3 regions of the Streptomyces sp. A0592 genome follow, and region 2 is predicted to be linked to each of the others. Evidence: riboswitches for the same ligand, from Rfam matches in the RefSeq annotation. Region 2 holds a riboswitch; each other region holds the start of a gene.

The links. Region 2 has a riboswitch for cyclic di-AMP ahead of E6U81_RS24920 (transglycosylase family protein). Riboswitches for the same ligand answer to the same signal wherever they lie in the genome.
Positions count from the first base shown of each region.
Region 1: it holds a riboswitch for cyclic di-AMP, as region 2 does, so the genes downstream of both, E6U81_RS08110 (M23 family metallopeptidase) here and E6U81_RS24920 (transglycosylase family protein) in region 2, are expected to answer to the same signal.
Region 3: it holds a riboswitch for cyclic di-AMP, as region 2 does, so the genes downstream of both, E6U81_RS35800 (M23 family metallopeptidase) here and E6U81_RS24920 (transglycosylase family protein) in region 2, are expected to answer to the same signal.

Region 1 is NZ_SSBM01000004.1:119,648-126,798, forward strand. Features, by position in the region: gene E6U81_RS08095 (DNA topoisomerase IV subunit A) at 1-488, opposite strand, end outside; gene E6U81_RS08100 (pitrilysin family protein) at 724-2,097, shown strand; gene E6U81_RS08105 (pitrilysin family protein) at 2,118-3,485, shown strand; cyclic di-AMP (ydaO/yuaA leader) riboswitch at 3,670-3,829, shown strand; gene E6U81_RS08110 (M23 family metallopeptidase) at 3,842-4,642, shown strand; gene E6U81_RS08115 (GntR family transcriptional regulator) at 4,851-5,528, shown strand; gene E6U81_RS08120 (HPr family phosphocarrier protein) at 5,777-6,058, opposite strand; gene E6U81_RS08125 (bifunctional GNAT family N-acetyltransferase/acetate--CoA ligase family protein) at 6,243-7,151, shown strand, end outside.
Region 2 is NZ_SSBM01000019.1:67,949-75,099, reverse strand. Features, by position in the region: gene E6U81_RS24935 (globin domain-containing protein) at 1-687, opposite strand, end outside; gene E6U81_RS24930 (cytochrome P450) at 840-2,117, shown strand; gene E6U81_RS24925 (transglycosylase family protein) at 2,206-3,237, shown strand; cyclic di-AMP (ydaO/yuaA leader) riboswitch at 3,518-3,689, shown strand; gene E6U81_RS24920 (transglycosylase family protein) at 3,693-4,400, shown strand; gene eno (phosphopyruvate hydratase) at 4,674-5,960, shown strand; gene E6U81_RS24910 (septum formation initiator family protein) at 6,051-6,539, shown strand; gene E6U81_RS24905 (DUF501 domain-containing protein) at 6,584-7,126, shown strand; gene E6U81_RS24900 (Ppx/GppA phosphatase family protein) at 7,123-7,151, shown strand, end outside.
Region 3 is NZ_SSBM01000049.1:25,339-32,489, forward strand. Features, by position in the region: gene shc (squalene--hopene cyclase) at 1-679, shown strand, start outside; gene E6U81_RS35780 (1-hydroxy-2-methyl-2-butenyl 4-diphosphate reductase) at 679-1,356, shown strand; gene hpnH (adenosyl-hopene transferase HpnH) at 1,362-2,393, shown strand; gene E6U81_RS35790 (aspartate aminotransferase family protein) at 2,390-3,796, shown strand; gene E6U81_RS35795 (tyrosine-protein phosphatase) at 3,888-4,679, opposite strand; cyclic di-AMP (ydaO/yuaA leader) riboswitch at 4,962-5,169, shown strand; gene E6U81_RS35800 (M23 family metallopeptidase) at 5,174-6,145, shown strand; gene E6U81_RS35805 (SGNH/GDSL hydrolase family protein) at 6,309-7,094, shown strand.

The DNA.
Region 1 (7,151 bases), on a different contig from region 2:
TGGCCGTCGTAGTTGGCGGTGAAGTCGACGGTGTCCTCGTCGATCGACTCCGTCATCAGCGACGTGGCGTCGGCCATCTTGCACTCGGTGTAGCGCATCGCGGCCGGCGGGTCGTCGTTGCCGAGCGAACCGAAGTTGCCGTGGCCGTCGACCAGCGGCAGCCGCATCGAGAACGGCTGGGCCATGCGCACGAGGGCGTCGTAGATGGAGGCGTCGCCGTGGGGGTGGAGCTTGCCCATCACCTCGCCGACGACGCGGGCGCACTTCACGTACCCGCGGTCGGGACGCAGACCCATCTCGTTCATCTGGTACACGATCCGGCGGTGCACCGGCTTCATGCCGTCCCGGGCGTCGGGCAGGGCACGGGAGTAGATCACCGAGTACGCGTACTCGAGGAAGGAGCCCTGCATTTCGTCGACGACGTCGATGTCGAGGATCTTCTCCTCGAAATCCTCCGGCGGCGGGGTCTTCGTGCTGCGGCGGGCCATCGCTGCGCGGCTCCTTAACCAAGAATGGGATGTGCTGGGTGTCTGGCTGGTCTGGTGGGGTCTGGCTGGGGCGTGCCGGGTCCGTCAGGACGTACGACGCGGACCATTGTGTCCCGAGCGACCGACAACGCCGACTCCGACCCAGGTCTGGCCCGGGAACTTATCCGGTGGCCGACGCGCTTGCATACAGTGGCAGGTCTGACGGAAATCTCTACATCGCGATCGAAGGGACCACATGCCCATGGGTCACACGGCCACAGCCCAGGCCGGCTCCGGCGGCCTGACAGCGACCGAGCACCGGCTGGCCAACGGCCTGCGCGTGGTGCTGTCCGAGGACCACCTGACCCCGGTCGCCGCGGTCTGCCTCTGGTACGACGTCGGCTCGCGCCACGAAGTCAAGGGGCGCACCGGCCTGGCTCACCTCTTCGAGCACCTGATGTTCCAGGGTTCGGCGAGCGTATCCGGCAACGGGCACTTCGAGCTGGTCCAGGGCGCCGGCGGCTCCCTCAACGGCACCACCAGCTTCGAGCGCACCAACTACTTCGAGACGATGCCGACCCACCAGCTGGAGCTCGCGCTCTGGCTGGAGGCGGACCGGATGGGGTCGCTGCTGGCCGCCCTGGACGACGAGTCGATGGAGAACCAGCGCGACGTCGTCAAGAACGAGCGCCGCCAGCGCTACGACAACGTCCCGTACGGCACCGCCTTCGAGCGGCTGACCGCCCTGGCGTACCCCGAGGGCCACCCGTACCACCACACCCCGATCGGCTCCATGGCCGACCTGGACGCCGCGTCCCTGGAGGACGCCCGCGCCTTCTTCCGTACGTACTACGCGCCCAACAACGCGGTGCTGTCGGTCGTCGGCGACATCGACCCGGAGAAGACGCTCGCCTGGATCGAGAAGTACTTCGGCACCATCCCCGCCCACGACGGCAAGCAGCCGCCCCGTGACGGCTCGCTGCCCGACATCATGGGCGAGCAGCTGCGCGAGGAGATCGTCGAGGAGGTCCCGGCCCGCGCGCTGATGGCCGCCTACCGGCTGCCGCACGACGGCACCCGCGAGTGCGACGCCGCCGACGTGGCCCTGACCATCCTGGGCGGCGGCGAGTCCTCGCGGCTGCACAACCGGCTGGTACGCCGCGACCAGACGGCCGTCGCCGCCGGCTTCGGCCTGCTGCGCCTGGCCGGGGCGCCGTCGCTGGGCTGGCTGGACGTCAAGACCTCCAGCGGGGTCGAGATCCCCGCCATCGAGGCGGCCGTCGACGAGGAGCTCGCGCGGTTCGCCGCCGAGGGCCCGACCGCCGAGGAGATGGAGCGCGCGCAGGCGCAGCTGGAGCGCGAGTGGCTGGACCGGCTGAGCACGGTGGCCGGCCGCGCCGACGAACTGTGCCGGTACGCGGTGCTGTTCGGCGACCCGCAGCTGGCCCTCACCGCCGTCCGGCGCGTCCTCGACATCACTGCCGAGGAGGTGCAGGCCGCGGCCGCGGCCCGACTGCGCCCGGACAACCGCGCGGTGCTCGTCTACGAGCCGCTCGCGGCGGACGGCGCCGAAGGCGAAGAGGGCGAAGAGAACGCCGACAGCGACGAGAACGAGGGGGCGGAGCAGTGAGCGACACCGCAGCCGTCACGATGACCTTCCACCCGCGCCCGCAGGCCGGCGAGCCGCAGCCGTGGGCCTTCCCGGCCCCCGAGCGCGGGACGCTGCCCAACGGGCTGACCCTGCTGCGCTGCCACCGCCCGGGCCAGCAGGTCGTCGCGGTCGAGATCAACCTCACCGCGCCCCTCGACGCCGAGCCCGAGGGCCTGGACGGCGTGGCGACCATCATGGCGCGCGCCCTGTCGGAGGGCACCGACAAGCACACCGCCGAGGAGTTCGCGGCCGAGCTGGAGCGCTGCGGAGCCACCCTCGACGCGCACGCCGACCACCCCGGCCTGCGGGTCTCCCTGGAGGTCCCGGCCTCCCGGCTGGCCAAGGCGCTGGGCCTGCTCGCCGAGGCGCTGCGCGCCCCCGCGTTCGCCGACGCCGAGGTCGACCGGCTGGTGCGCAACCGGCTCGACGAGATCCCGCACGAGCTGGCCAACCCGCAGCGCCGCGCCGCCAAGCAGCTCTCCAAGGAGCTCTTCCCGGCGTCCCTGCGCATGTCCCGGCCGCGCCAGGGCACCGAGGAGACGGTCGCGCGGATCGACTCCGCCGCCGTACGCGCCTTCTACGAGGCCCACGTACGCCCCGCCACCGCCACCGCGGTGGTCGTCGGCGACCTGACCGGCATCGACCTGGACGCCGTGCTGGCGGACACCCTGGGCGCCTGGACCGGCGACACGGCCGAGGCCCGCCCCGTCCCGCCGGTGACCGCCGACGACACCGGCCGCGTGGTCATCGTCGACCGGCCCGGCGCGGTCCAGACGCAGCTGCTGATCGGCCGGATCGGGGCGGACCGCCACGACCGGGTGTGGGCGGCCCAGGTGCTCGGCACGTACTGCCTGGGCGGCACCCTCACCTCCCGCCTGGACAAGGTGCTGCGCGAGGAGAAGGGGTACACCTACGGGGTGCGCGCCTTCGGCCAGGTGCTGCGCTCCACCGCGGACGGCAAGGGCGCCTCGATGCTCGCCATCAGCGGCTCGGTGGACACCCCCAACACCGGACCGGCGCTGGAGGACCTCTGGAAGGTGCTGCGCACCCTCGCGGAGGGCGGCCTGACCGACGCCGAACGCGATGTGGCCGTGCAGAACCTGGTGGGCGTGGCTCCGCTGAAGTTCGAGACGGCCGCCTCGGTCGCCGGCACCCTGGCCGACCAGGTCGAGCAGGAGCTGCCGGACGACTACCAGGCACAGCTGTACGCGCAGTTGGCCGAAACCGGCACCGTGGAGGCCACCACGGCGGCCGTGAAGGCGTTCCCGGCGGACCGGCTGGTCACGATCCTGGTGGGCGACGCCGCACTGATCGAGGAGCCCGTGCGGGCCCTCGGGATCGGTGAGGTCACCGTCGTCACCAACTGACGCAGGGCGCAAGGGGCTCCGGCGGTTTTCCGCCGGAGCCCCTTTTTGTCCGTTTAGTGGTGAGGTTGCTTGTATGCGGTGTGGCGTACGCAACAAAAAGGCGCGTCTGTTTGGCGATTGACTGATGATCCGCCTAGCGTCGGGCGTGCTGTCCGTCAGTTGTGCCCGCCGCACCCGCGGCACCGGGCAGCGATCGCCGAGTCCCCGTCAGGCGCGAGCCTGGGGAGCCGGGGACCCACATCAGTCCCTGGGGTGAATCGGACCCCCTCGCAAGAGGAGGCCCGTAGGAGACCTTCCTGCTCCGAACCCGTCAGCTAACCCGGTAGGCGAGAAGGAAGGAAAGGATCAAACCCTTCATGGCGTTTGGCAGTCGTCCCGCTGGTACCGGCAAGCACCGTGGTTCCAGCCGCCTGAGCAAGAAGACCGCCGGCTACGCCGGTATCGCCGCGATCGCCACCACGGGCGTGGTCGGCTCCCTCGCCGCCCCGGCCTTCGCCGCGGACAACCACAGCAGCTCCGCCCCGGAGAACGGGCTGGGTGCCGTCGTCGTCGCCGAGGACCTGGCGGGCGACATCGAGGACCAGGCCGAGGCCCAGCAGCGCGCCGCCGAGCACGCCGCCGCCAAGGCGCAGGCCGAGGCCGACGCCAAGCAGAAGGCCGCCGAGTCCAAGCGCCTCGCCGAGGCCAAGGCGAAGGCCGAGCGCGAGGCCGCCGAGCGCGCCGCCCGCGAGGAGGAGCGCAAGCGCCTCAACACCTTCGTCTCCCCGCTGGACGACTCCTACGTCAGCACGCAGTACAAGGCGGGCGGCGGCATGTGGTCCTCCGGCAGCCACACCGGCATCGACTTCCACGCCGCCTCCGGCACCTCGGTCCACGCAGTGGGCTTCGGTACCGTCGTCGAGGCCGGCTGGGGCGGCGCGTACGGCAACAACGTCGTCATCAAGCACAACGACGGCACGTTCACGCAGTACGGCCACATGTCGTCGCTGAACGTCTCCGTCGGCCAGCAGGTCACCCCGGGCCAGCAGATCGGCCTGTCGGGCTCCACCGGCAACTCCAGCGGCCCGCACCTGCACTTCGAGGCCCGCAGCGGCTCGCAGTACGGCTCGGACATCGACCCGATCGCGTACCTGCGCTCGCACGGCGTCAGCCTCTGACCCCTCCGCGCCGCCCACCGGGCACAGCGCCAGCGCACCGCTTCACGAAGACCCCGCCTCCCGAGCCGGGGTCTTCGTGTTTTTGCGTTCGGACGCAATGTTTCGGATTTCCGTCCGCTCTCGAAATTATGCTGTGCTGCAATAGAGTCGATGCGTGCGCGTGAGTGCGCATGGGGGCTGGTGGTCGGAAATAGGCGGAGGTTCGGTCTTGCGTATTCCTGCGCACGCGGTATGCACGGCAATTCGCGACGACATCGTCTCCGGGGTGTTCGAACCGGGTGGCCGGCTGACCGAGGAGGTACTGGCCCGCCGGTACGGGGTCTCGCGCGTCCCGGTCCGCGAGGCCCTGCGGACGCTGGAGTCCGAGGGTTTCGTGACCACGCGGCGGCATGCCGGGGCCTGTGTGGCCGAGCCGACCGCGCAGGAGGCGGCGGATCTGCTGGAGCTGCGGATGCTGCTGGAGCCGCTCGCGGCCGCCAGGGCCGCCCGGCGCCGTACCGACGCGCACCTCAAGGTGCTGCGCGGGCTGGTCAGGCTGGGTCAGGAGCGGGCCAGGCGGGGCCAGGGCGAGGATCTGCGGGCGCTGGGGGGCTGGTTCCACGAGACGCTCGCACAGGCCTCCGGCAGCCCCGGACTGATCGCGCTGCTCACCCAGATGCGGCACAAGGTGGCGTGGATGTTCGTGGTGGAGGCGCCGGTCCGGCCCGCGGAGTCCTGGGCGGAACACGGTGCGATCGTGGACGCGGTGGCCCGCGGTGACGCCGAGCGGGCGCGGACGCTGGCCGCGGTCCACGCCGACCGCGCGGCGGCCGCGCACCGGCTGCGGCAGCGGTCGGCGGTGAGCAGTTCGCAACCTGCCGTAAACATGCCGAGCGGCCGGCATTAACAGGAGCCGTATACAAAGGGTGGAATAGCGCGAATTCGATGCGCGGGGCGATGCCCTGCGCCGAATTCCTGCGGGCGGGCGGAACGTCGTGCCGCGGAATGCTGCGCGGTGGAATGCTGCCCGGAGCGGCGGCGCCGGTCGGCTTTTCCGTGGGGCCGCATTTCCCCGGTTCCGGAAACGGCGAAGCCGCGGCCCCTTGCGGGGGTCGCGGCCTCGCCGTTCGCGTTGCGCGGGATGAACCCGAAGGGTCAGACGGTCTCGGGGAGCTCTTCGAGACCCTCGGCGACCAGCTTCGCGAGGCGGTCCAGTGCGGCCTCCGCACCCTCGGCCTCGGAGGCGAGGACGATCTCCTCGCCACCCTGGGCGCCCAGGCCCAGTACCGCCAGCATGGAGGCGGCGTTGACGGGGTCGCCGCCGGACTTCGCGATGGTCACCGGGACGCCGGAAGCGGTCGTCGCACGGACGAAGATCGAGGCGGGACGAGCGTGCAGGCCCTCGGCCCAACCGACGTTGACGCGGCGCTCTGCCATGGTGATGCCCTTCAGGTTCTTACGGTTGTCTAGACCAGTCTCTCACGGCACCCTGAATGCTCCGACCGACCTTCGGCCCGAATTTCGCCGCTCCTCGACCTTCCCCAGCTTGCACCGGTTTGTCCGCCTTGCCTACCACGCCGCGCGAGCGCCGCCCGGCCCGGTCCGGCCGTAAGGTATGCGCATGACCATAGAGTCGGACCCGTCCTACCCGGCCCACTGGGAAGCGGACGTCGTTCTCCGCGACGGCGGCACCGCCCGGATCAGGCCCATCACCACCGAGGACGCCGGCCGGCTCGTCAGCTTCTACGAGCAGGTCTCGGACGAGTCGAAGTACTACCGCTTCTTCGCGCCCTACCCCCGCCTCTCCGACCGCGACGTGCACCGCTTCACGCACCACGACTACGTGGACCGGGTGGGCCTCGCCGCGACCATCGGCGAGGAGTTCATCGGCACCGTCCGCTACGACCGCATCGGTCCCGACGGCCGGCCCGCCTCCGCTCCCGCCGACGAGGCCGAGGTCGCCTTCCTCGTCCAGGACGCCCACCAGGGCCGCGGGGTCGCCTCCGCGCTCCTCGAACACATCGGCGCGGTGGCGCGCGAGCGCGGCATCCGCCGGTTCGCCGCCGAGGTGCTGCCCGCCAACACCAAGATGATCAAGGTGTTCACGGATGTCGGCTACGAGCAGAAGCGCAGCTTCGAGGACGGCTCCGTCCACCTCACCCTCGACCTCGAACCCACCGCGGAGTCCCTCGCCGTGCAGCGCGCCCGGGAACAGCGCGCCGAGGCCCGCTCCGTGCAGCGCCTGCTGGCCCCCGGCTCCGTGGCCGTCGTCGGGGTCAGCCGCTCCGGCGCCGGCGTGGGCGCCGCCGCCCTGCGCAACCTGCGCGACAGCGGCTTCCACGGCCACCTCTACGCCGTCAACGAGGCCGTCACGCGCGACCTCCTCGACGGGGTGCGGGCCTACCGCTCCGTCGAGGCCGTCGGCGCCCCCGTCGACCTCGCGGTGATCGCGGTCCCGGCCGACCGGGTGCCCGACGCGGTGGCCGCCTGCGGCGAGCACGGCGTGCAGGGCCTCGTCGTCCTCTCCGCC
Region 2 (7,151 bases):
CGCGGCGCCGAGCTTCAGGAGGTCGCCGGGCCGCGTCCCGTCGACCAGGGCGGTGCTGAGTCGCCCGCCGTCGATCCGGCTGACGTGCAGGTCGACGGTGCCGTCCGGGCGGGGGGCGTTGCCGAGGGAGTAGGTGCGCCAGGTCCTGGGGACGCGGTCGCTGCTCACGCTCGTGTACTGGCCGGGGAGATAGGGGAAGGGGGCGTGCGGCCGCAGGGTGAGCACGCCGATGTCCCGCCCGTACTGGAGGTGGCGTACGACCTCCGCGTCCCACCACGGCGGGTCCTCGCTCGCGTCGGCGCCGGCGAGCATGGCGTCGGCGATCAGCTGGTAGGCCTCGGTCCAGGCCTTCTCCACCTGCGGGGTCCAGGCGTCGCCGGAGGTCTCGGCGAGCGCGGCGAGCAGGCTGGAGCCCACGACGGCGTAGTGCTCGGGGCGGACCAGGAACTTGCGGTGGTCGCGTCCCAGGTCGCGGAGGTAGGGGCCGAGGGCCTCGTCGTCGATCCGGGAGACGACGTGGGTGAGTGCGGCGAAGAGCCGGTCCCGCTGGCGTTCCATGTCCTCGGAGGAGACCGGGAAGAGGTCGCGGACTCCGGGGTTGTGCCAGAAGAGGTGCGAGTAGAAGAACTTGACCGCGTGCTCGGCCCGTCGCTCCACCACCGCGAAACTGCTTTTCAAGATCCTCACATCCACCAACCGAAAGTAGGAGTGCCGGACGGGGCGAGGTCAAGTGTTGTCCGATCTGCGGACAGCCGCGACGAAGCAGTCATATGGGATGACGAATCGGCGGGTCGCGGCCCGCGCCGGCCCGCCGGCGCGCGGCGGCTACTGTCGGGGACATGCACGATCAGTCGTCCACTCCCTCCGTCGGCGCGGCGCCCGAACTCTTCACGTGGGAGTTCGCGACCGACCCCTATCCGGCCTACGCGTGGCTGCGCGAGAACGCGCCGGTGCACCGCACCAAGCTCCCCAGCGGGGTCGACGCCTGGTTGGTCACCCGGTACGCGGACGCCCGCCAGGCCCTCGCCGACCAGCGGCTCAGCAAGAATCCGGCGCACCACGCGGAGCCCGCGCACGCCAAGGGCAAGACCGGGATCCCGGGGGAGCGCAAGGCGGAGCTGATGACGCATCTGCTGAACATCGACCCGCCGGACCACACCCGGCTGCGGCGCCTGGTGTCGAAGGCGTTCACCCCGCGCAGGGTCGCCGAGTTCACCCCGCGGGTGCAGGCGCTCACCGATCACCTCATCGACGGGTTCGCGGAGAGGGGGGAGGCCGACCTCATCCACGAGTTCGCCTTCCCGCTCCCCATCTACGCCATCTGCGAGATGCTCGGGGTACCGCGCGAGGACCAGGACGACTTCCGTGACTGGGCCGGGATGATGATCCGCCACGGCGGCGGACCGCGCGGCGGCGTCGCCCGTTCGGTGAAGCAGATGCGGACCTATCTCGGTGAACTCATCCATCGCAAAAGGGATGATCTGGGCGACGACCTGATCTCCGACCTGATCCGGGCGAGCGACCACGGCGACCACCTGACGGAGGGCGAGGCCACCGCGATGGCCTTCATCCTGCTCTTCGCCGGCTTCGAGACGACCGTGAACCTCATCGGAAACGGCGTCCACTCCCTCTTCATGAACCCCGACCAGCGCGAGCGGCTACAGAGCTCCCTGGCCGCCGGGGAGAGCGGGCTGCTGGCCACCGGTGTCGAGGAACTCCTGCGCTACGACGGCCCCGTGGAGCTGGCGACGTGGCGGTTCGCGACCCAGCCGCTGACCCTCGGCGGCGAGCGGATCGAGACCGGCGATCCGGTCCTGGTCGTCCTCGCGGCCGCCGACCGGGACCCGGCGCGGTTCGCCGATCCGGACACCCTCGACCTCTCCAGGACCGACAACCAGCACCTCGGGTACGGGCACGGCATCCACTACTGCCTGGGCGCGCCGCTCGCACGACTCGAAGGACAGACCGCCCTCGCGACGCTGCTCACGCGCCTGCCCGATCTGGAACTGGCAGTTCCACCCCAAGACCTGCGCTGGCGTGGGGGGTTGATCATGCGGGGGCTGCGCACCCTTCCCGTTCGCTTCACGGTTCAAAACACCTGTGCGACTTCTGATTAAAAGTCAGATTCGGCTTGAACTTGTGACAATCGTTCGAAGGCCGCTAGGTTCTGCCGTTACCCCGCTGTTATGCGAAAGGTGATCCCTCATGCTCTCCGGGAACGGCCGTCACAGACGCCCCCGCCAGGTCCCCGCGCTGGTCGTCACAGCCGGTGTCACTGGCTCTGCGCTGGCCATGCCGCTGCTGGCTGCCACCAGCGCGACCGCTGCCGACACCACCACCTGGGACAAGGTGGCCGAGTGCGAGAGCGGCGGCTCGTGGAGCGCCAACTTCGGGAGCGGCGCCTACGGCGGGCTCCAGTTCACCCAGGAGGAGTGGCAGAAGGCCGGCGGTCTGGACTTCGCCGAGCGCCCCGACCTCGCGAGCCGTTCACAGCAGATAGCCGTGGCCGAGCGCGTGCTGGCCTCCCAGGGCCCGCAGGCCTGGCCGCTGTGCGCGGCCTCCGCCGGACTGGACCAGCAGGGTCCGGCCGCCGTCGTCGACCCCGGTCTGCCCGGCAGCGCCACCGCGGTGGGCCCCGCGCCGTCCCGCCCCGACGACGCCGTGCCCTCCACCACGGGCGGCAAGCCCGCCACGGACTTCGGGCTCCCGACCGCGGAGACGCCGAGCCCCTCGGGCTCCCCCTTCCTGATTCCCGACGCGCCGTCCGTCGGACTGCCCGTCATGCCCGCGCCCGACGTCCCGACGACGCCTCCGGCCGACCCGGGCACCCCGGTCGTCCCGACCGACCCGACGACCCCGCCGGTGAGCCCCACCGACCCGACGGTCCCGACCCTCCCGGCCGACCCGACGGCGCCCACGACCCCGCCGGTCACCCCGAGTCCGTCCCCGGCCGACCCGACCGCCCCCGTGGCGCCGACGACCCCGGCGACCCCGGACGCCACTCCTGCCGAGGGCAACGGCAAGCACCGCGGTGCCCCCTCGCCCGAGGAGGGCGCCCCGTCCGATGCTGCGGCGGACCCCGTCTACACGGTGCAGGCGGGCGACAGCCTGGCGACCATCGCGGTCGCCAAGGGCGTGAAGGGCGGCTGGAGCGGCCTCTACGCGGCCAACGAGCAGGTCATCGGCGGAGACGCCAACCTCATCAAGCCCGGGCAGAACCTGGATCTAACCACCTAATAAGGACAGTTGGTTCGCCCGGTAAGAACCTGATTGTCTGTTTTCTGCAAGTGAGACATGCGTCTCTTCCAGTCAACTGGCGTGTCCCGCCTCGGGGGTTCCGCAAACCCCGTTCTCACCTGCGCAAACACCCCCACGGGGAGCGCAAGTAGGGGCCGTTTCTCCCCGATGTTCCTGGTTGAGCATCGGGGAGAGACATGTCTACCTTCTGAGTCGCCCGCCACCGCGGGCTCCTTCGACCGCATCGCCGAATCCTGCCGGCGGACGGGGGGAACAGTCGTCGCGTAAAGCGCCGAAGGCAGGAGCGGGGGAACCAAGGTAGGTGCCGCGAGCGGCCGTTGAGAGACGGTCACGCAACCGGCTTGGGGTTAAGCGGGGCGCAAGGTCGCACCGCCGGGCACTCACAGGCCCGAACCCGACAGCTCACCTCGTAGGCGTCGGTGAGGAGAAACCTCATGCTGCTTTCCGGCAAGGGCAAGCACCGTCGCGGTTCCAAGGCCGTTCGCATCGTCACGCTCGCCGGTGTCGCCGGTGTGGCCGTCGCCGCCCCCCTGATGGCCGCGGGCGCCGCCAGTGCCGCCACCGCGTCCGAGTGGGACAAGGTCGCGCAGTGCGAGTCCGGTGGCAACTGGTCCATCAACACGGGCAACGGCTACTACGGCGGACTGCAGTTCTCGTCCTCCACCTGGTCCTCGTTCGGTGGCAAGTCGTACGCCCCGCAGGCCAACCAGGCCTCGAAGGCGCAGCAGATAGCCGTGGCCGAGAAGGTCCTCAAGAAGCAGGGCAAGGGCGCCTGGCCGCACTGCGGCAAGGGCCTGTCGAACTCGTCCTACACCGGTGGCGGCTCCACCGAGACCCCGGCCTCCACCAAGCCGAAGGCCGAGACGAAGAAGGTCGAGACCAAGAAGGCCGAGACCAAGGCCGCGCCGAAGAAGGACACCAAGCGCGCCGAGGCCCCGACCACCCGCTCCGAGCGCACCGAGGCTCCGGCCGCGCCGAAGACCGGCAACGGCTCGTACGAGGTCAAGCCGGGCGACACCCTGGGCACCATCGCCGAGGCCAACGGCGTCAAGGGCGGCTGGCAGCAGCTCTTCGAGCTGAACAAGGACATCGTCTCGGACGCCGACCTGATCTACCCGGGTCAGAAGCTGAAGCTCAGCTGAACCCCGCGGCAATAGCCGCAAAAGCGCACGCAACGCGCAGAATTCCCACCGCCCGGCGCCCTTCCCCCCACGCGCCGGGCGGCGGTGTGTGCGGCTCCGCGAGCCGGGAATCGAGAGTCGTATGTCCCGGAAGAGGGGTATTCGGTCCCTTTTTCGTCCCAGGGGTCGGGCGGTCGGCCGGTCGAACCCCGGAAGCCGGTTAGGCTCTAGGCGGCAAGGCCATCCCACGGCCTGACACGCCACCGCACACCCAGCGTCACATCCCAGAAGGAGATGCTCGTGCCGTCCATCGACGTCGTCGTAGCCCGGGAAATCCTGGACTCCCGAGGCAACCCCACGGTCGAGGTCGAGGTGGGCCTCGACGACGGCAGCACCGGCCGTGCTGCCGTTCCGTCCGGCGCCTCCACCGGTGCATTCGAGGCCATCGAGCTCCGTGACGGTGACCCCAACCGTTACATGGGCAAGGGTGTCGAGAAGGCCGTCCTCGCCGTCATCGAGCAGATCGGCCCGGAGCTCGTCGGCTACGACGCCACCGAGCAGCGCCTGATCGACCAGGCCATGTTCGACCTGGACGCCACCGACAACAAGGGCTCGCTCGGCGCCAACGCCATCCTCGGCGTCTCGCTCGCCGTCGCGCACGCCGCGTCCGAGGCCTCGGACCTCCCGCTCTTCCGCTACCTCGGCGGCCCGAACGCGCACCTGCTGCCCGTTCCGATGATGAACATCCTCAACGGTGGGTCGCACGCCGACTCCAACGTCGACATCCAGGAGTTCATGATCGCCCCGATCGGCGCGGAGTCCTTCTCCGAGGCGCTGCGCTGGGGCGCCGAGGTCTACCACACCCTCAAGAAGGTCCTGCACACCAAGGGCCTCTCCACCGGTCTCGGTGACGAGGGCGGCTTCGCCCCGAACCTGGAGTCCAACCGCGCCGCGCTCGACCTCATCATCGAGGCCATCAAGCAGGCCGGCTACACCCCGGGCAAGGACATCGCGCTCGCGCTCGACGTCGCCGCGTCCGAGTTCTACAAGGACGGCAAGTACGAGTTCGAGGGCCAGTCCCGCTCGGCCGCCGAGATGACCGACTACTACGCCGAGCTCGTCGAGGCGTACCCGCTGGTCTCCATCGAGGACCCGCTGTTCGAGGACGACTGGGCCGGCTGGAAGACCATCACCGACCGCCTGGGCGCCAAGGTCCAGATCGTCGGTGACGACCTGTTCGTCACCAACCCCGAGCGTCTGGCCCGCGGTATCGAGGAGGGCTCCGCGAACGCCCTGCTCGTGAAGGTGAACCAGATCGGCTCGCTGACCGAGACCCTCGACGCCGTCGAGATGGCCCAGCGCAACGGCTTCAAGTGCATGATGTCGCACCGCTCCGGCGAGACCGAGGACGTCACCATCGCCGACCTCGCCGTCGCCGTGAACTGCGGTCAGATCAAGACCGGCGCCCCGGCCCGCTCGGACCGCGTCGCCAAGTACAACCAGCTGCTGCGCATCGAGGAGATCCTCGACGACGCCGCGGTGTACGCGGGCCGCAGCGCCTTCCCGCGCTTCAAGGGCTAATCACGCTCTGCCTCCGTACGTCCCCGCACTCGGTCCCGTACCGTGTGCGGGGACGTATTGCGTAGTGCGTACATAAGGGGAGGCGGACCAATGGCCGGGAACCGGGATCGGTTCTCCACCTTCTCCACCGCGACGCGGCTCAAGCAGCTCGGTGAGCGGACCGCGGCCCACGTCTACCGCTCGCAGTCGCGCCGGCAGGTGCGCCGCAGCCGCCTCACCGGCAGGGCGGCACTCCTGGTGCTCGTGCTCTGTACGCTGGTCGTCGCCCTCGCGTATCCGATGCGCCAGTACGTCTCCCAGCGCTCGGAGATCGCGGAGCAGCAGCGGGCCGCCGCGGCCGCGCGGGACCGCCTGGAGCGGCTCCGCGACGAGAAGGCCCGCTGGCAGGACGACGCCTACGCGGAGCAGCAGGCGCGCAAGCACCTGCACTTCCTGCGTCCGGGGGAGGTCGGCTACATCATGGGCGACCCCGGATCCCGGCCCCCGGAGCCGCACCGGACCGGCCAGGCCGGCTCCGACCGCCCCTGGTACTCCAACGTCTGGGACGGCGTCGACAAGGCCGACCGCCCCAACGACTAGCACCGCAGCACCCATCCACGAGAACGAAGAGACTTCCTCCAGGCATGCAGACGCCCCCGCCCCAGACCGACCGGACCGAGCCGACCGACGCGGACATCGAGGCGTTCGAGCAGCAGCTCGGCCGCCCGCCGCGCGGGCTGCGCGCCATCGCGCACCGCTGCCCCTGCGGGCAGCCCGACGTGGTGGAGACCGCGCCGCGGCTCCCCGACGGCACCCCCTTCCCGACGCTGTACTACCTGACGTGCCCGCGCGCGGCCTCCGCCATCGGCACGCTGGAGGCCAACGGCGTGATGAAGGAGATGCAGGCGCGGCTCGCCGAGGACCCGGAGCTCGCCGCCGCCTACCAGGCCGCGCACGAGGACTACATCCGGCGCCGCGACGCCATCGAGGTGCTCCAGGGCTTCCCGAGCGCCGGCGGGATGCCGGACCGGGTCAAGTGCCTGCACGTGCTCGTCGGCCACTCGCTGGCCGCCGGCCCCGGCGTGAACCCGTTCGGCGACGAGGCCCTCGCGATGCTGCCCGAGTGGTGGGCCAAGGGCGCCTGCGTCACGCCGTGCGGCGAGAAGAAGGAAGAGGAGTCCCAGTGACCCGGGTCGCGGGCATCGACTGCGG
Region 3 (7,151 bases), on a different contig from region 2:
CGGAGCGTGGGGCGCCTTCGACGCCGACAACACCAGCCCCTTCCCGAACAGGCTGCCCTTCTGCGACTTCGGCGAGGTCATCGACCCGCCGTCGGCCGACGTCACCGCGCACGTGGTGGAGATGCTCGCCTTCGAGGGCCGCGCGGGCGACGCCCGCACCCGGCGCGGCATCGCCTGGCTGCTCGACGCACAGGAGCCGGACGGCAGCTGGTTCGGCCGCTGGGGCACCAACTACATCTACGGCACCGGGTCGGTGGTGCCCGCGCTCACCGCGGTCGGCATCGCGCCGGGACACCCCGCGGTCCGGCGGGCCGTGCGCTGGCTGGAATCCGTACAGAACGACGACGGCGGCTGGGGGGAGGACCAGCGCTCCTACAAGGACCGCGCGTGGGCCGGGAAGGGCGCCTCCACCCCCTCGCAGACCGCGTGGGCGCTCATGGCCCTGCTGTCGGCCGGTGAACGGGACGGCAAGGCCGTCGAACGGGGCATCGCCCACCTGGTCCGGACCCAGCGGGCGGACGGCTCCTGGGACGAGCCGTACTTCACCGGGACCGGCTTCCCCTGGGACTTCTCCATCAACTACCACCTGTACCGGCAGGTGTTCCCGCTGACCGCACTCGGCCGCTACCTGTACGGGGAACCGTCCGTCCCGGCAGGCCCACCCGCCGGGGGCCCCTGATGTCCGCCGCCGAGGGCGACCGGGAGGCCCGGGGCGGCCCGCTGCTCGTCGCGTGCGCCCTGCGCATCGAGCAGGTGGCGCTGCGCAGCGCGGGGCACGGCTGCGTACGCGGTACGGACCGGGCGCAGGCCGGGACGCACACCCTGCTGCGCACCGGAATGGGCCCGCGCGCGGCCGAACGGGCCCTGCGCCGGACCCTGGACCGGGCCGGCATGGACCGGGCCGCCGTCCTCGCCACCGGGTTCTGCGCCGGGCTCGTCCCCGGCATGAGCCCGGGCGACCTCGTCGTCGCGGAGGAGACCCGCGACCCGCGGGGGACCGTCCCCTGCACCGGGACCGCGCTGCTCGCCGAGGCGCTGGCCCGGGCCGTCCCCGGCCGGACCGTGCACACCGGCCCGCTGACCGGGTCCGACCACGTCGTCCGCGGCCAGGAGCGCGCACACCTGCGCGCCACCGGCGCCGTCGCGGTCGACATGGAGTCCGCGGCGACCCTCTGGGCCGCGGTCCGGGGCGCGGACCGCCTCGTTGCGGCCGTCCGGGTGATCGTGGACGCCCCGGAGCATGAGCTCGTCCGAATCGGCACGGTGCGCGGGGGAATATCGGCCTTCCGTGTTCTGCGTGCCGTACTGCCCGCGTTTTACGAATGGCACCGTTCTTCGCTGCTCCCCAGGAGGTGAGCCAGATGGCCATGCCGCTGCGCCAGACCGTCAGGGTCGGGACCTATCTGCTCGAACAGAAGCTCCGCAAGCGTGAGAAGTTCCCGCTGATCGTGGAGCTGGAGCCCCTCTACGCGTGCAACCTGGCCTGCGAGGGGTGCGGGAAGATCCAGCACCCGGCAGGAGTGCTCAAGCAGCGCATGCCGGTGGCCCAGGCGGTCGGGGCCGTACTGGAGTCCGGTGCGCCCATGGTGTCCATCGCGGGCGGAGAGCCCTTGATGCACCCGCAGATCCACGAGATCGTCCGGCAATTGGTGGCACGGCGGAAGTACGTCTTCCTCTGCACCAACGCGCTGCTGCTGCGCAAGAAGATCGAGAAGTTCACACCCTCCCCGTACTTCGCCTTCGCCGTGCACATCGACGGCCTGCGCGAGCGCCACGACGAATCGGTGGCGAAGGAAGGCGTCTTCGACGAGGCGGTCGAGGCCATCAAGGAGGCCAAGAGGCGTGGCTTCCGGGTGACCACGAACTCCACCTTCTTCAACACCGACACCCCGCAGACGATCATCGAGGTCCTCAACTTCCTCAATGACGACCTGAAGGTGGACGAGATGATGATCTCGCCCGCCTATGCCTACGAAAAGGCACCGGACCAGGAGCACTTCCTGGGCGTCGACCAGACCCGCGAACTCTTCAGGAAGGCCTTCGCGGGCGGCAACCGGCGGCGCTGGCGGCTCAACCACTCCCCGCTCTTCCTGGACTTCCTGGAAGGGAAAGCCGATTTCCCCTGCACGGCCTGGGCCATTCCGAATTACTCCCTCTTCGGCTGGCAGCGCCCCTGCTATCTGATGAGCGACGGCTATGTGCCGACGTACCGGGAGCTCGTGGAGGAGACCGACTGGAACAAGTACGGCCGCGGAAAGGACCCGCGCTGCGCGAACTGCATGGCGCACTGCGGCTACGAGCCCACCGCCGTCCTCGCCACCATGGGCTCCCTCAAGGAATCCCTGCGGGCCGCCCGGGAGACGGTCGGAGGCAAGCGGGACGGATCGGCATGAGCCCGGCGGACGAGGGGCCGGGCGGCGGGTTCGACCTCGGCGCCCTGCTCGCCGCGCGCGGGGCGGAGCGGTACGAGCTGCACGCCCGCCACCTCAACCACCAACTGCCCCGGATGCTGCGCACCATCGGCTTCGACAAGGTCTACGAACGCGCCGAGGGAGCCCACTTCTGGGACGCCGAGGGCAACGACTACCTCGACATGCTCGCCGGCTTCGGGGTGATGGGCCTGGGCCGCCACCACCCCGTCGTCCGGCGGGCGCTGCACGACGTGCTGGACGCCCAGCTCGCCGACCTCACCCGCTTCGACTGCCAGCCGCTGCCCGGGCTGCTGGCCGAGAAGCTCCTGTCGTACAGCCCCCACCTGGACCGGGTCTTCTTCGGCAACAGCGGCACCGAGGCGGTGGAGACGGCCCTGAAGTTCGCCCGGTACGCCACCGGGCGGCCCCGGATCCTCTACTGCGACCACGCCTTCCACGGGCTGACCACCGGCTCGCTGTCGGTGAACGGCGAGGGCGGGTTCCGGGACGGCTTCGCACCGCTGCTGCCCGACACGGAGGTGGCGCTGGGGGACCTGGCAGCCCTGGAGAGGGAGCTGAAGCGCGGGGACGTCGCCGCCTTCGTCGTCGAGCCGATCCAGGGCAAGGGGGTCCTCGCGGCCCCGCCGGGATTCCTGCTCGCCGCGCAGGAGCTGCTGCACCGGCACAAGGCGCTGCTGATCGCGGACGAGGTGCAGACCGGTCTGGGACGTACCGGGGACTTCTACGCGTACCAGCACGAGCCGGGTGTGGAGCCCGACCTGGTGTGCGTGGCCAAGGCGCTGTCGGGCGGCTACGTGCCGGTCGGCGCGACCCTGGGCAAGGACTGGATCTTCAAGAAGGTCTACTCGTCCATGGACCGGGTGCTCGTGCACTCCGCGAGCTTCGGTTCCAACGCGCAGGCGATGGCGGCCGGGCTGGCGGTGCTGTCCGTCATGGAGGACGAGCACCTCGTGGCCCGCGCGCGGGCCACCGGCGACCTGCTGCGCGGGCGGCTCGCGGCCCTGGTGGACGAGTACGAGCTGCTGTACGAGGTGCGCGGGCGCGGCCTGATGATCGGCATCGAGTTCGGGCGGCCCACCTCGCTGGGGCTCCGCAGCCGCTGGACCATGCTCCAGGCGGCCCGCAAGGGCCTCTTCGCGCAGATGGTCGTGGTGCCGCTGCTGCAGAAGCACCGGATCCTCACCCAGGTCTCCGGGGACCACCTGGAGGTGATCAAGCTGATTCCGCCGCTGGTCCTGGGCGAGCAGGACGTGGACCGGTTCGTCGCCGCCTTCCGCGAGGTCATGGACGAGGCGCACGGCGGGTCCGGTCTGATGTGGGACTTCGGCAGGACGCTGGTGAAGCAGGCCGTCGCGGCGCGCTGACGACCTGCGTCCCCGCCCCCGGCCCGAGGCCCCGGGCTCCGGGTCCCGGGCTCCCGGCTTCGGGGCCCGGCTCCGGGTCCAGGGTCCCGGGTCAGACCAACAGCCGGTCCCGGAGCCGGTCGAGGGTCTCGGGCTTCAGCCCGAGGCCCTCCGCCAGGTAGCGGTCCACCCCGCCCCAGACCTCGTCGATGGTGTCGAAGGCGGCGACCAGGTACTCGGCGCGGGCGTCGAAGAGCGGCGCGAGCAGTTCCATCACCTCGGGCGAGCGGGCCTCGGCCGACTCGGAGCTGCGGCGCACGCGGTAGCGGCGGTGCGGGGCGTTCGACTCCAGGTAGTCCGCCACGATCGCCTCGCGCTCGACGCCGACGGCGAGCAGGGTGACGGCGACGGAGAGGCCGGCCCGGTCCTTGCCGGCCGCGCAGTGCAGGAGGGCGGGGACGCTGTCATCGGCGATGGCGTGGACGACCCGGCTGTGCTCGGCGGTGCGGGTCCGGATGATCCCGCGGTAGGAGTTCGCCATCCGGGCAGCGGCCTTGCCGTCGCCGAGGATCGCGCGGAGCTGGTCGAGGTCGCCGTCGCGGACCAGCCGCCAGAACTCCCGGCCGTCCGCCGGGTCCGAGAGCGGGATGTTGACGTTCCGCACGCCGGGCAGTTCGACGTCCGGGCCCTCCAGGGCATGGTCGGCGCCGTTGCGGAAGTCGAAGACGGTGTGGAGGCCGAGCGAAGCGAGGAACTCTGCATCGGTTTCCGTGGCATGTGCGAGATGTCCGCTTCGGAACAGTCGTCCCGTCCCGACCCTTCGACCATCAGAAGTCGGCAATCCGCCCACATCGCGGAAATTGCGCACTCCGGTCAGCTCCGGCTCCTGTATCTGCTGGGTCACGGGAACTCCTTCACCTTCTCTTGGGGCGTCTGTCCGAATTGAGCTGTTTGGCGCCAACTTGCCATATCCGGAGGCGAGATCGGGCACCGCCCCGTGAGCCAGATCATACGGTGACCGTGAGTGCCTGATCGTCAAAGCCGAATGGCCCGGTGGGGACGGCTGTTGGCGGAGCGGAATGGACGGAGGGTGACCGGAATTCCGGCGGTCCCTCATACCTGTGAATCCGTCAGGGAATTCACGGCTTGTTCGGCGTACCCGCAAGGGATTACCTTCGCGATCGATCCGGGTGGATCGCCGAATCCTGCCGCCGCCCGGAAACCGCAACCGAACCATTTCGCGCGGCAGGAGCGGGGGAACCAGGTAAGCCGCTGTGCCGGAGATCTTTTCTCCGATACGGCTCGGGGTGAAGTCGTTCATGTCCCGTACATGTGCGGCCGGACATCTCCAGTCCGAACCCGACAGCTCACCTCGCAGGCGCCGGAGAGGAATGCGTCATGCCTGCAAAGGGTAAGCACCGCCGTCCCAAGTCCCTTTCCATTTCCCGCGGATTCGCGGTCGCAGGCACCGGCGGCGCGGCCCTCGCCCTGCCGCTGATCGGCGCGGCCGGCGCCCACGCGGCCGGCGCCCCGGCGGCGGCCCCCGCCGTCGCACCCGCCGTGGCCCCGCAGGTCCCCGCCGCCCTCCAGGCCGCCCCGGCGGCCGCCGTGCAGGCCGCGCCGACCGTCTACACGGTCGTCCCGGGCGACTGCCTCTCCGAGATCGCCGCCGAGCGCAACCTCTCCGGCGGCTGGGAGCGGCTGTACGAGCAGAACCGCGAGGCGGTCGGCAGCGACCCGTCGCTGATCCACCCCGGCCTGAAGCTGACCCTCGGCGGTCGCGGCGAGGCCTCCCCGGTCGACGCCGCGCCCGCCCCGCGCGCCGTCCCCGCCCCGCGCACCGCCCCCGAGTCCGCTGCGAAGGCGGCCCCGAAGGCCGAGTCGAAGCGGGCCGGGCAGCCCGCCGCCCCGCAGGCGCAGCAGGACTCCGCCCCGGAGGCGCCCGCCGCCGCGCAGCCGGCCGCCTCCGGATTCGTGGCCCCGGTCAGCGGTGGCATCTCCACCCAGTACAAGGTCGCGGGCGCCATGTGGTCCTCGGGCTACCACACCGGTGTCGACTTCATCGCGGCCATGGGCACCACCGTGAAGGCCGTCGGCGCGGGCACCGTGGTTTCCGCCGGCTGGAGCGGCTCCTACGGCAACGAGGTCGTCATCCGGCACGCCGACGGCAAGTACTCCCAGTACGCCCACCTGTCCCAGCTCTCCGTCTCCTCCGGCCAGAGCGTCACCGCCGGCCAGAGCCTCGGACTCTCCGGCTCCACCGGCAATTCGACCGGCCCGCACCTGCACTTCGAGATCCGCACGAGCCCGTCCTACGGCTCGGACATGGACCCGATCGCCTACCTCCGCTCGAAGGGCGCCAGCCTCTGACGGCAGCCGCCGACGGAGCACGGACACGCGTGGGGCCGGGACCCGAGGGGGGTCCCGGCCCCACGTGTACTTATTCCTTATCTCCCGCGTGGTACAGATCACGGCCCGTCAACCCCTCATTACGTTGGCGTAGGTTGGTTACGGGAGTGAAGGATGGGTTCTCGTGGCAGCGACGACGACGAAACTCAAGAACATCGGCTCGTACGCGGCGATCGGGGACAGCTTCACAGAGGGCGTGGGGGACCCGGGGCCGGGGGAATCTTTTCTGGGCTGGGCGGACCGGCTCGCCGTGCTCCTGGCCGATCAGCGCGAAGAGCACGACTTCCGGTATGCGAATCTCGCGGTGCGCGGGAAGCTCCTCGACCAGATCGTGGCGGACCAGGTACCGAGAGCCAAGGCCCTCGCCCCGGACCTGGTCACCTTCTGCGCGGGCGGCAACGACATCATCCGGCCCGGCAGCGACCCGGACGACGTGGCGGAACGGTTCGAGGCGGCCGTGGCCGACCTCACCGGAGCCGTCGGCCACGTCATGATCACCACCGGCTTCGACACCCGCGGCGTGCCGGTCCTCAAGCACATCCGGGGCAAGGTCGCGACGTACAGCGCGCACGTGCGCGCCATCGCCGACCGCTACGACTGCCCGGTGCTCGACCTGTGGTCGCTGAGGTCCATACAGGACCGGCGCGCCTGGGACGCCGACCGGCTCCACCTCTCGCCCGAGGGCCACACCCGCGTCGCACTGCGCGCCGGGCAGGTGCTCGGCCTGGAAGTGCCGACCGACCCCGACCAGCCGTGGCCGCTGCTGCGCCCGCGCGGCTCGGTGGACGTGACCCGCGACAACATCCAGTGGGCCCGCGAGTACCTGGTGCCGTGGATCGGCCGCAGGCTGCGCGGCGAGTCCTCCGGCGACCACGTCGAGGCGAAGCGGCCGGACCTGCTGCCGCTGTAGCCGCCGTACGAGCGCAGCCGCAGGACGACGAGGCGGGCGGCAGGGGCAGGCGTGAGG